DNA from 4 places in the Pseudoalteromonas sp. NZS100_1 genome. Region 1 is predicted to be linked to each of the others. Evidence: predicted binding sites of a transcription regulator. Region 1 holds the regulator's gene; each other region holds the start of a gene.

The links. The regulator sigma-54, encoded in region 1, starts transcription at its own class of promoters, with help from an activator protein. The targets are predictions, from matches to a motif close to GTTGGCACGNNNNTNGNNT.
Region 2: a site for sigma-54 is predicted at 1,763-1,781, ahead of I6F66_RS15720 (BON domain-containing protein). Genes of this name have one in related genera too.
Region 3: a site for sigma-54 is predicted at 1,883-1,901, ahead of fliE (flagellar hook-basal body complex protein FliE). Genes of this name have one in related genera too.
Region 4: a site for sigma-54 is predicted at 1,457-1,475, ahead of I6F66_RS15520 (diacylglycerol kinase family protein). Genes of this name have one in related genera too.

Annotation. Positions count from the first base shown of each region.
Region 1 is NZ_JADYXN010000004.1:38,323-41,472, forward strand. It holds gene ptsN (PTS IIA-like nitrogen regulatory protein PtsN) at 1-232, opposite strand, end outside; gene hpf (ribosome hibernation promoting factor) at 237-524, opposite strand; gene I6F66_RS03870 (RNA polymerase factor sigma-54) at 551-2,050, opposite strand; gene lptB (LPS export ABC transporter ATP-binding protein) at 2,120-2,845, opposite strand; gene lptA (lipopolysaccharide transport periplasmic protein LptA) at 2,842-3,150, opposite strand, start outside.
Region 2 is NZ_JADYXN010000026.1:11,942-15,091, reverse strand. It holds gene I6F66_RS15730 (mechanosensitive ion channel family protein) at 1-351, shown strand, start outside; gene I6F66_RS15725 (hypothetical protein) at 592-1,275, shown strand; gene I6F66_RS15720 (BON domain-containing protein) at 1,369-1,689, opposite strand; gene srmB (ATP-dependent RNA helicase SrmB) at 1,962-3,150, opposite strand, start outside.
Region 3 is NZ_JADYXN010000001.1:140,870-144,019, reverse strand. It holds gene I6F66_RS00700 (PAS domain-containing sensor histidine kinase) at 1-321, shown strand, start outside; gene I6F66_RS00695 (sigma-54 dependent transcriptional regulator) at 318-1,784, shown strand; gene fliE (flagellar hook-basal body complex protein FliE) at 1,941-2,273, shown strand; gene fliF (flagellar basal-body MS-ring/collar protein FliF) at 2,294-3,150, shown strand, end outside.
Region 4 is NZ_JADYXN010000025.1:44,965-48,114, reverse strand. It holds gene I6F66_RS15540 (DUF4124 domain-containing protein) at 1-330, opposite strand, end outside; tRNA gene I6F66_RS15535 (tRNA-Ser) at 823-915, opposite strand; tRNA gene I6F66_RS15530 (tRNA-Ser) at 968-1,058, opposite strand; gene I6F66_RS15525 (hypothetical protein) at 1,278-1,418, opposite strand; gene I6F66_RS15520 (diacylglycerol kinase family protein) at 1,746-2,615, shown strand; gene I6F66_RS15515 (DMT family transporter) at 2,653-3,150, opposite strand, start outside.

The DNA.
Region 1 (3,150 bases):
CTAATGGCTCTTCTGCGCCGCTCATTCTTCCGTGAGGAATCGCAATGCCACGCCCTATACCTGTACTACCCAATTTTTCTCTGCTCATTAAAGCATTAAGAATATCTTGTTGCGGTAAATACGGAAGTTTGTCGTGAGCAAGTTCGCTAATGAACTCTAAAATTCTTTTTTTGCTATTAAAAAGGACCGCAGCTTTGCTGCAGTCCTGGCATATAAGTGAGCTTAATTTCATCATATTAGTGTCGAGCAAGCTTCTCTTTGTGTTTAATTACTTGTCGATCGAGCTTGTCGATCAACGAGTCAATGGCGGCATACATATCTTGATGTTCTGTAGAGGCAAATAGCTCAGCACCGCTTACGTGTATGGTGGCTTCTGCTTTTTGATTTAATTTTTCTACATCGAGAATGACATGAACATTATTAATATGATCAGAGTGTCTTTCTAGCTTCGCAAATTTGGTATTAATATAGTCTCTTAGTGAATCGGTTAATTCTACGTGACGACCAGTTAAGTTTAGTTGCATAAGCATTACCCTCTTTTTTTTGCGTCTTAAATCAAACTTTTACGCTGATTTGACGGTGGAATAGCCAGAGATTCGCGGTATTTTGCGATTGTACGTCTCGCTACTTTAATTCCTTGCTCAGCCAATATATCCGCTATTTTGCTATCACTCAATGGTTTTGCTGAGTTTTCTGCTGCGATTAATTTTCGGATAAGCGCACGGATTGCTGTAGATGAACATTCACCACCGTTTTCGGTGCTTACATGGCTTGAGAAAAAATATTTAAGCTCAAATATACCACGGGGTGTGTGCATATACTTTTGGGTTGTTACGCGCGAAATTGTTGATTCGTGCATTTCTACCATTTCAGCAACATCATTTAAAACCATTGGTTTCATGGCTTCAGGACCGTGTTCAAAAAAGCCTTGTTGTTGCTTAACAATACAATTTGTTACTTTTAATAGCGTGTCGTTTCTACTTTCTAAGCTTTTAATAAACCATTTAGCTTCTTGTAAATGCGAGCGAATAAACTGGCTGTCACCACTGGATTTTACAGTGCGAGACATTGCAGCGTATTGGCTATTAACACGAATTTTAGGCATGCTATCTGGGTTTAACTCAACAACCCAGCGGCCTTTAATTTTTTTAACTGACACATCAGGAATAACATACTCAGACTCTTCTCTTACAATAGTATCTGCAGGCTTAGGGCTAAGAGTATGTATTAATGTCATTACTTCTTTAAGCTCTTCTTCTTTGAGCTTAGTCTTCTTCATTAATGTACGATAGTCACGAGCTGCTAATAAATCAATATGCTCGGTTAAAATCATTTTCGTTTCATTAATGTAAGGTGTTTCTTTATCAAACTGGTTAAGTTGAATACATAAACACTCTTGTAAACTACGTGCAGCAATACCGACAGGATCAAACAGTTGGATGCGCTTTAATACTGCTTCAATTTCATCAAGTTCAACTTCGTTATCTTCTTCGTTTTCTTGATTAAAGCTTTCTAAAATTTCTTCGCAGCTTAGTGTTAAAATGCCTGAATCATCGACGGCTTCTACAATAGCAATAGCAATGGCTTCATCGGTAGGGCTAAATGGCGTTAGTTGTAATTGCCACATTAAATACTCATGAAGCGTTTCAGTAGAGGCGCCTTGGTATATTGATTCGTCTTCAGGCATCGGACCCGATGATGCTGCTGGGGCGGCACTCATGTACTCATCCCAACTAACATCCATAGCCATGTCGTCACTTAGCGTGTCTTTTGCAAGTGCTTCACCACTATCTTGTTCGTATTCGCTTGGAGCATCATCGGCAGATGCGCTAACAGTTATGTCATCTGTATCTGCTTTTTGCTCGTTTTTACCTGCAGCGTCTTCGGAATAGTCTGGTTCTTCAACCTCTAATAGCGGGTTGCTGTCGAGAGCTTCTTGTATTTCTTGCTGGAGATCCAATGTACTGAGTTGCAACAAACGAATAGCCTGTTGCAGCTGTGGAGTCATTGTAAGTTGCTGGCCCATGCGCAGCTGTAGTGATTGCCTCATGTATCTCTAACAATCCTTTTATGTTGTTATAATTAATACTAGCAGATGCTTAAAGACATGGCGTAAATGTTACAGCCTAAATTGCTCGCCTAAGTAAACATCGCGTACTGTTTTATCATTTAATACGTGTTCTGGAGTACCTGATGCAATCAGCTCCCCATGAGAAACAATGTAGGCTTTTTCACAAACATCAAGGGTTTCTCTTACGTTATGATCGGTAATTAATACACCAATCCCACGATTTTTAAGATGTTCTATTATTTTCTTTATGTCTAATACCGAAATCGGGTCAACACCTGCAAATGGTTCATCCAGTAATATAAATTTAGGATCTGCTGCCAGCGCACGTGCTATTTCAACACGACGACGTTCGCCACCCGACAATGCCATACCTTGGCTATCACGAATGTGTTGTATGCTAAATTCATCTAATAATTTATCGAGAGTGTCTTCTCTAGCTTGTTTATTTAACTCTTTGCGCGTTTCTAAAATGGCCATTAAGTTTTGATAAACAGTCAGCTTTCTGAATATTGAAGACTCTTGCGGTAAGTAGCCAATGCCTAATCTAGCACGACTATGCATAGGTAAAAGAGTAATATCGTTATCGTCTATCGATATTTTACCTTTGTCGCTAGGTACAAGTCCTACTATCATATAAAACGTGGTAGTTTTACCTGCGCCGTTAGGGCCAAGTAAGCCAACAATACTGCCAGCTTTGACTTCAAGGCCGACGTTTTTTACAACTTCACGGCCTTTATAGCTCTTTGCTAATAGCTCTGCTTTTAATGTGCTCATGGTTGACCTTTGTCGCTTTTTTTACTTTTTTTAGTCTCGATTGGTACTAAAATTGTGTGAACGCGGTCAGTTGAGTTTTCATCTTTTTCGGCACTGATTAGCTGCTGCTCTATATCGTAGGTAATGCTTTTAGCATTTATTTTTTGTCCCGCTTGCGATACTTGTGCATTACCAACAAGCGTTAAAAAACGCTTAGATACATCATAACGTACTTCGTCAGCACTGGCGCTCATAGTCGTGCCATCTGATTGCTTTTCTTCAAAGTGCGCAGGGCTACCTGTAGCAATTAATAATTGTTTATTATC
Region 2 (3,150 bases), on a different contig from region 1:
AAAGCAAAGGACGTCATCGTCGAAAAAATAAATGAATTTGACTTCGTAATACGTAAAGACGAAACCGCTGTATACGCCGAAGGTTTTGGCGACAGCAGCATTAACTTACTGGTGTGGTTTTGGATTAAATACCCAGGTGAGCCTGACTTTATGACGGTACGCCACAAAGGTGTTGTTGCCGTTAAGCAGGCACTCGATGAGGCTGACATTAGTATTCCATTCCCAATTCGTACTTTAGATTTTGGTATTAAAGGCGGCGAAAAACTCGATGCCATGATAAGCGACAAAATAAGCCAGCAGTCATCAAATAAAGACAGTAGCGACGGTACTGACTCTAACCAAAGTGAGTAATTTAGTTAAAGCTCATTAGGCAAAAGCATTGGGAAATAGTTACTTACCAACAGCGCATTTTTACAGAGTAAAAAATGCGCTTTTTAATTAGTTCAAGTCACTTTTCTTTATTCATTAATTATTTTCTCCAGCAGATTTTGTAACGTATTTTTTATAAGGTAAGTTTCCCTTTTATCTATTTATTATGCAATTATTGGTTATACAAGGTGTATTTTTTTTAGATATTAGGGTTACAAACAAATGAAGTTAAGGATTAAATGGTTTACAAAAATAATTTTATTTTCAAGCCTAGTTATTAGCTTTATTTCAGTAGGTAACGAATATAATGCTAAATATGATGTGAGTTATAAATTAAATATAGATAACAATACCGCTGAAATACTTTTTCTCGATAAAAACAAAAACCTTACCTCTACATTAATCTTACCAAATAAAGCGGCATATATTGAAAAAGAGAAGTTACGAGAGTTTTGTAGCTCAGATGATGTTTTATGCCCTAGAAAAAGTTATGAAAGTAACGTTATCACTTGGTCACCTGATAATGAATATTTAGCTGTGTTTGTGGGTAATACAAAAGGGTTTTGGTTTATCCCCAGTAAAGAGATAACAAAAGCCGCATTCAATAAAAATAATGTAGTTAAAGTCGGCGTACATACTCAAAACGATAAAATAAATATTGCTCTATTTCATGGCGCGGCAGGATGGGTTGATAATCATCATTACGTTTTTTCAGCGGGTTTAAGTGGTGACAATTTTGTTTATAAGTTTAACCCAAAAACAAAGGAACTTAAGGGTTTTCCTTTTGAGCTAAATGAAGATTCTACGGTAAGCAGTTTTAAAGAAGTTTTTGTTGAAAGTTTTAATTCACAAAAAAGTAGTTTTAAATTAAGTGATGTTATTCAACAACTAGATAAATTGAAATAACTACAAAAAATAAACATAAAAAAGCGCAGCTTGTGTTGGAGTAACAAGCCGCGCTTATGAATTAGTTATACAAATAAGTTTATGTGGTGCGTATTAAATAACGCTAATTTTGTTACGAATGATTTTAACCCCATCCATATTTTCTAAAAACTTTTGAGCCAGTGCGCGCTGAAAACCAGTTTGTGCTTCACCGTATAAATCTACTTCACCATTTTTTACCTGCACGCGAATATCACTTAACGCTAGGTTAGGATTAGTTCGTAGGGTGTTGGTGATAGCTTGTTGTAAGTTAGGTTGAGTGGCTACACTGCTTACTACGGCCATGTTGGTTGCTGCACTTACTTTTGTAGCGCAAGCTAATAAAAATAAACAACAAAATGATACTAAAGCGATAGTTAACTTGAAGCGGTTCATAACTTAATCCTTACATTACGGTGAATAGTGCAGCCACAATATGGAAATTCCATCGGCTAGGTTATCTTTGTAGTTACAATTTCGGTGCCAATATTAACGCTATGAAATATAAGGGGATTTTATTAAGTGGGAATTCAGGTGGGCAAAAATTACATTTAAATGAGTATGAGTTACATGCTTGGGTTACATATGTAACAGGTACAAACAGCAGAGCCTGCAAGGCTTGCATTAAAAAGCCGACAAAAGTCGGCTTAGTATAAAAATGTTTTAGGTTACTTTTTCTTTTTAACCTTAGCCTTTTTCTTGGCTTTCATTTTTACTGGATCTTTACGTTTTTTAGCCGGTGGCTTAGCTTCTTTATGCTGTGGCTCGACACCTCTAATTACACGGCGTTTTAATTTTTGTTCAACGTAGCGCTCTACTTTATATAAAATACCAATATCGTGTGCTTCAACTAGCGATATTGCTATCCCTTTTTTACCAGCACGGCCAGTACGACCAATACGGTGTACATATACGTCGGCAGTACGCGGCATATCAAAGTTAATAACGTGGCTGATGTCAGATACATCAATACCACGTGCAGCTACGTCGGTAGCAACTAATATGCTTGTTTTGCCACTGTGGAAGTTTTCCATGGCTTTCATACGTTTGTCTTGTGGCATTTCGCCGCGTAACCACGCCGCTTTTACATCATTAGTTGTAAGTTCGCCAATCAATGTTTCTAAGCGTTCGCGAGTTTTAACAAACACAATCGCTTTAGTTACGTCAGGGTTTTTTAGCGTATTAACTAATAATTCAAGTTTGTGATGATAATCGTCGGCTAAATGTACCCATTGGTGAATTTTAGCTTTTTCTTTACGTGACGATTCGGCTTCTAATAGAGCTGGGTCGCTTAATGTTTTTTCAGCAAACCTTTCTACGCTGTCACCTTCAAGTGTTGCTGAGAATAAAAAACATTGGCGACGATTTTTAGCTTCGTCACAAATACGGCTCATTTCTTTTTTGAAACCCATATCTAACATGCGATCTGCTTCATCAATAATAAGCATTTCTACGTGTTCAGCATGAAAGTTTTCGGTTTCTAGGTATTCCATTAATCGACCTGGTGTGGCGATTAAAATATCATTATTTTTTTCAAAAATTTCTTTATGCGTGCCGTAGTTAATACCGCCTGTTACTACACCAATTTTTAGGTGTGTGCGTTTAGCTAGCAGTTCACATTGTTCATGAATTTGATAAGCCAGCTCACGAGTCGGGGTCATAACGAGTACGCGCGCAAAACCAGGGTCACGACGTGGGAAATCCAGTAAGTACTGAATAGCCGGAATTAAAAATGCCGCTGTTTTACCTGTACCAGTAGGCGCAGATGCTAAAATATCGCGCCCCTGTAGTGCTTCAGGAATAGCTTGTTGTTGAATGCTGGTTGGCGTCTCGTAGCCCATTTTATTAATGGCATCG
Region 3 (3,150 bases), on a different contig from region 1:
CTTGTGCACAATAGTATTCAAGTTATTGGCGGCGGTGCAAAAGTAAAAATTAGCGCACAAAGAGATTTAAAAGATTTAGATATGGTTCGTATTAGTGTGAGCGACAATGGCCCAGGTGTTGATTTAAGCCAAAGCGATAAAATTTTTGAACCATTTTTTACGACTAAAAGCCAAGGTACAGGTTTAGGGCTTGCTGTAGTTAGCTCAGTGGCTAATGCGCACCAAGGTCGTGTTGATGTGACCAATAATACGCAGGGTGGTGCCTGCTTTAGTTTGTTACTGCCTATTAAAGCAACATCTAAACTAGAGGGTTCATTATGAGTAACACTATTTTAGTTGTCGAAGATGACGCAGGGCTTCGTGAAGCCTTAATAGATACCCTTGAAATGTCGGGTATTGAATGTGTTGCAGCCAACAGTGCTGAGCAAGCAATGTTACTGCTTAAAAAAGATCAATTTTCGCTTGTTGTAAGCGACGTGCAAATGGGCGCAATGAGTGGACTGGATTTACTACGCAGTATTAAATTAAACCACCCTGATTTACCTGTATTGATGATGACGGCGTACGCCACAATTGACGATGCGGTAGAGGCCATGCGCCTAGGTGCAATTGACTACATGGCTAAACCATTTGCACCTGAAGTGCTGTTAAATATGGTGAGTCGTTATTTGCCTGAAAAAGCAAAAGAAACCGACGGCCCCATTGTTGCCGACCCAACTAGTATTCAATTATTGGAGCTTGCAAGTAAAGTAGCACGCTCTGATGCAAGTGTAATGGTACTTGGCCCAAGTGGTTCAGGTAAGGAAGTACTCGCTCGTTATATTCATGATAAGTCGAGCCGATGTAATGAGCCATTTGTGGCGATTAACTGCGCGGCTATTCCTGAAAATATGCTCGAAGCCACTTTATTTGGTTATGAAAAAGGGGCTTTTACGGGGGCGATTCAAGCATGTCCGGGTAAGTTTGAGCAAGCACAGGGCGGGACTATTTTACTTGATGAAATTACTGAGATGGACTTAGGGCTACAAGCAAAGCTGTTACGCGTACTGCAAGAACGTGAAGTAGAGCGTTTAGGGGGTCGTAAAACAATCCAGCTCGATGTACGTATTTTGGCAACCAGTAATCGTGATTTAAAAGAAGCCGTGTCTGAAAATCAGTTTAGAGAAGATTTATATTACAGGCTTAATGTTTTTCCACTAATGTGGCGACCATTGTGCCAACGCCCTGGCGATATTATTGTATTGGCTAAGCATTTAATTGAGCGCCATATAAGTAAAAGCAAAGAGCCCATGGCATATTTAGATAAAGCTGCTGAGCAAAAGTTATTGGCTCATGCGTGGCCTGGCAATGTGCGCGAACTTGATAACGTTATACAGCGTGCACTTATATTGCGAAGTGGCGATACAATAAACGAGCATGCTATTTTTATCGAAAACTTAGTATCTAATAACTTTGTTATGGAGCCATCATTGGCACCAGCGCAAACAGTATCGCCAACAGAATTAGCTCACGCAGATAAAGGCGTTGATAAAAGCACGCTAAGCTCTGCATATTATGATGAAAAATTGCATGCCGAGGATGAGCCTAAGCAAGGTTTACTAGCGGCAGATACCGGTAGCTATAAAGATGAGCTTAAAGACAAAGAGCATCGCATTATTTTAGAAACTCTTGCGCGTTGCCAAGGCAAGCGTAAAGACGTTGCCGAAACGTTGGGCATAAGCCCACGAACTTTACGTTATAAACTAGCGCAAATGCGCGATTTAGGTATTTCACTTCCTGCATAACCTCCTATAAACCCTAAGTTTGCAGTGCAAGCTTAGGGTTGTCAAAACTCTGACTAACACAAATTAAAGTTAACCTATTGTATTTTAATGATTAATTATTTGGCATGCTTTGTGCTTTATTACTTATAAGAGTTCACTGCGTGTCAGAGATAAATTATGAAAATTCAAAACAGTGCTGTATTTCAAGAAATGCAATCAATGGCTTTAGAAGCCGGCCGTAATAATCAAATAAATAAATTGCCGACTCAAGTTCAACCTACTTCTACTTCCCAGTTTGGCGACATGCTAAGTGATGCACTAAATTCAGTGCACGGATTACAACAAGATGCCGCTCAAAAAGTAACAGCAGTTGAGATGGGTGATCGAAGTGTATCGCTTGCTGAGGCGATGATTGCTTCTCAAAAATCGTCAGTTGCTTTTGAGGCTACAGTACAGGTTCGTAATAAACTTGTTGAAGCTTATAAAGAAATCATGAACATGCCTGTTTAATTAGGTAGTGGAGAATTATTGTGGCGCAATCTAACCAATCTACAGACCTAGCACTTGCTGGTGGCGGTATTGACCAAAGTGGTGGTGATGATCAACAAGAACAAAAGTCAGGCTACTTAAGTGCTTTAAATGGTGTTGATGTATTGCGCCAAGTAACATTGGTTATAGCATTGGCTATTTGTTTAGCTATCGCGATTTTTATTATTATTTGGGCTCGTCAGCCAGATATGCGCCCGTTAGGCAAAATGCAAACTGAAGAGCTTATTCAAACGCTCGACTTTTTAGATGCGCAACAAATTGAATATCAACTAGATGGCAACGTTGTGTCGGTTGATGAAAGCGAATACCAAAATATTAAATTGTTAATGACCCGCGAAGGGTTAGAGCAAGGGCCAGCATCTGGCTCTGATATAATTATGCAAGATATGGGCTTTGGTGTAAGCCAACGCTTAGAGCGCGAACGCCTAAAACATGGCCGTGAACAGCAATTAGCACGGACCATTGAAGAGCTTAATAATATTACTCGCGCTAAAGTATTGTTAGCCATTCCTAAAGAAAACGTATTTGCCCGCAGAGAGAAAAAACCATCCGCTACAGTTGTATTAACACTCAAACGTGGACGCTCACTTGACCGTGAAGAAGTAGACTCTGTTGTTGATATGATTGCTTCGGCAGTACAGGGTTTAGAGCCTATGCGAGTTACTGTTACCGATCAAAATGGTCGATTACTAAATTCAGGTTCGCAAAGCTCATTAGCAGCACGCTCTCGTAAAGAATACGATTTAGAACGTAAGCGCGAACAAGAGTACCTTGAAAAAATAGACAGTATTTTAATACCGGTTGTTGGGCTTGCAAACTATACAGCTCAAGTTGATTT
Region 4 (3,150 bases), on a different contig from region 1:
AGTCATGTAATCTATCTGCTGTTTTTTAGCTGCGTATTCTTTTTGGCTTTGTGCAATAGATAGCTCAAGACGCTTTATTTCTCGTTCTATTTGTTGAACTTCTAAGTAGTCATCCACAGAGGTGTCGGTAATACCTTTACCGGGCGTAGAGCTTTTGTATGCTTCAATTACGTTTATATCTTTAAGAGTAATAACTTGTGCATCTTTAGCGCAAGGCGTTTGGCTAAAGGTAGGAACGCCCTTAATTACACACTTATACACTGTTGTACTTTGTGCCAAGGTAAAAAATGGTGCTGCCGCGCAAACTGATAGCAATATGAACCGGATCATAGCTAAACCTAAAAGTGGCTAAAGTTGTGTTAATAATGCCCTAAGTTATTACTAGGCACAATTTGTTTAGTTTTTATAAATTTTAGGCACAAAAAAACCACAATTAAGTGGTTTAAATTAAGTATGGTCCAGAGGGAGGGATAGACTTGCTTGCTTGCATGTAATCAATCGCTGCGCGACGCTTGCAGCGGCCCAAAATGTTCCAGACATTTTGTCGAACCCTGTCGAGGGTTCTCACCCTCCCAATTTAGTATTGGTGTTAAATTTTAGGCACAAAAAAACCACAATCAAGTGGTTTAAATTAAGTATGGTGGAGAGGGAGGGATAGACTTACTTACATCCATGTAATCAATCGCTGCGCGACGCTTGCAGCGGCCCAAAATGTTCCAGACATTTTGTCGAACCCAGTCGAGGGTTCTCACCCTCCCTATTTTGTACTGGTGTTAAAATTTAGGCACAAAAAAACCACAACTAAGTGGTTTAAATTAAGTATGGTGGAGAGGGAGGGATTCGAACCCTCGATAGAGCTACAAACTCTATACTCCCTTAGCAGGGGAGCTCCTTCGGCCACTCGGACACCTCTCCAACGCATAACCGTTTGTATTGATGGAAGTAAAAAAAACCACCAATTAAAATATGGTGGAGAGATAGGGATTTGAACCCTAGATGGGCTATAAACCCATGCCGGTTTTCAAGACCGGTGCATTCGACCACTCTGCCATCTCTCCGTGACGCAGAATAATACTTAGGTGATACCGCTGTGTAAATAGCAAAATGACTGTTTGCCTAAAAAACGTACGTAAATGAGGTTTTTTTTGTAAATAAGGGGAAATTAAGGCAATTTTTAATAAAATAAATAGGTTGCAGCAAACAAGGGGGAGCTAAATAAGTGACTTCATTTAGTGGTTGAGTGTTCGCTGCACCGAAAAATAATCATGGTTGGGTGATTATTTATATTGAGCTGCGCCGCTAAGTGCTAGTCTTTTACCAATAGTGTTAAGTCTAGCTAACATTCTTGCTTTACGGTTAGTTGGTTTAACTGCTACTTGAGCTGCTGCTGTTTGATTTAATGTGTTAATTGGTTTCATTATTTTGCTCCGGGTTGTATATGTTGAAATCGCGTGCATTTTGCACGTTGTTTGATTAAAAAGACAACGATAAAAATTGAGCCTGACGGATTAGTTAAACTAATCCTTATTTATTTTATTAACGTGCGGTTCAGTGTTTTTTATTATGGTTTTTGCATAAATAGTTAAAATAAAATCGGCGTTACTCTCACCAATACTGGTATTTGTGTGTGTTTTTATTTATTTATATGCATTTTACACAACCTTTTTTGACTAGTTATTCAGATTAAAAAAACTCAATTAAACTCTTTTTTATTCGTTCTCAAATACATTGTTGGAAACAAAAGCTTGTCACTACTAATAATTATTAAACCAAGTACAAAAAAACAGAATGAAAAATCACTAATGTGGCTTAAAAGCATCTGTAAAAAACGCAGTTTTTCTTATTGTATGTTTACTACAACAGGAAACTTTAACAATGACTGCGCTCAAATAAGGTTGCTACTCAGTAAATTTACCAAAGTAGTTGTACTTGGCGGAGACGGTACATTGAGCTTGGCGGTTAATGCGTTAATAGGGAGTAGCTGTACGTTAGCATTATTGCCTTGCGGTACAGGTAATGATTTCTCGAGAGGGTTTAGTTGCAAAGAAGATGATTGGCGAAAGGCATTATTTAATACACCGACAGCAATTGATGTAGGAAAAATTAATAGTCGCTATTTTATTAATATTGCAGGGGTAGGGTTTGATGCTCATGTAGTTAAAGCGATTAATGCTAAAGCTAGTTTTTCATCTTTTGATTACAGTTGGACGAGCATTAAGGAGCTATTTTATTATCAAGCTCAGCAGTTACAAGGTACGTTTAATAACGATGTTAGGCAGTATAAAAATTTAATTACCGTATTTGCTAATCATAAGTACTTTGGTGGTGGTCTAGAAATAGCGCCAAAAGCAGATTTAACTGATGGGCTGCTTGAGTGTTATCAAATGCGATCGGGTGGGCTTTTTTATAACGTAATAAGCTTTATGAAGTTGTTTTTTAAGCGCCATCAGCATATAAAAAACCTTAACTACAGTCGCTTAAATACAGCTTCCATAAAAACTGAAGGGTTATTGATTGAAGCAGATGGTGAACTGGTAGATAAAACTCCTGCCGTTATTAGTGTACATGGGCAGGCTTTACTTTTTCATATGCCAATAAAAAAGCGCCTACAGTAGGGTAGGCGCTTTTACGTTAGTTGCGTTAATAACGCGTCTAACTGGGGACGGAGCCACTTTTAGCCATTGCTCTATTAGCTAAAAAGGCGTTAATTCGTTTTGTTGGGGTAAGCACAATGGCGTTACCTAATAGCACTAGGCTAAATCCTGCAAAGGTATTTGCGTGCCATTCAAAGCCTTCAAAAAAGCTACTCAGTGTTACTGCCACTAGTGGGAATAAAACAATAACGTAGCTGGCTTTTTCAGGGCCTATATTTCTAAGTAGAGCAAAGTAGCAACCAAAAGCGATTACAGTGCCAAATATTGATAGATAAAGTAGTGATAGCCAGTAACTTGGTGGAGCGTTTAAACTAAATTGCACATCGTTCATTAATACATATAAAGCCAAGCCTATAGCGCTGTATAACATGCCCCATGCATTGCCTTGCAATACACCAATTTGTTTACGAGAATTACGAACGCTTACCATATTTCCTAATGAAGCCACAAAGGTGCCACCAAGGGCAAGTAGTAACCCGACCAATGCACCATTACT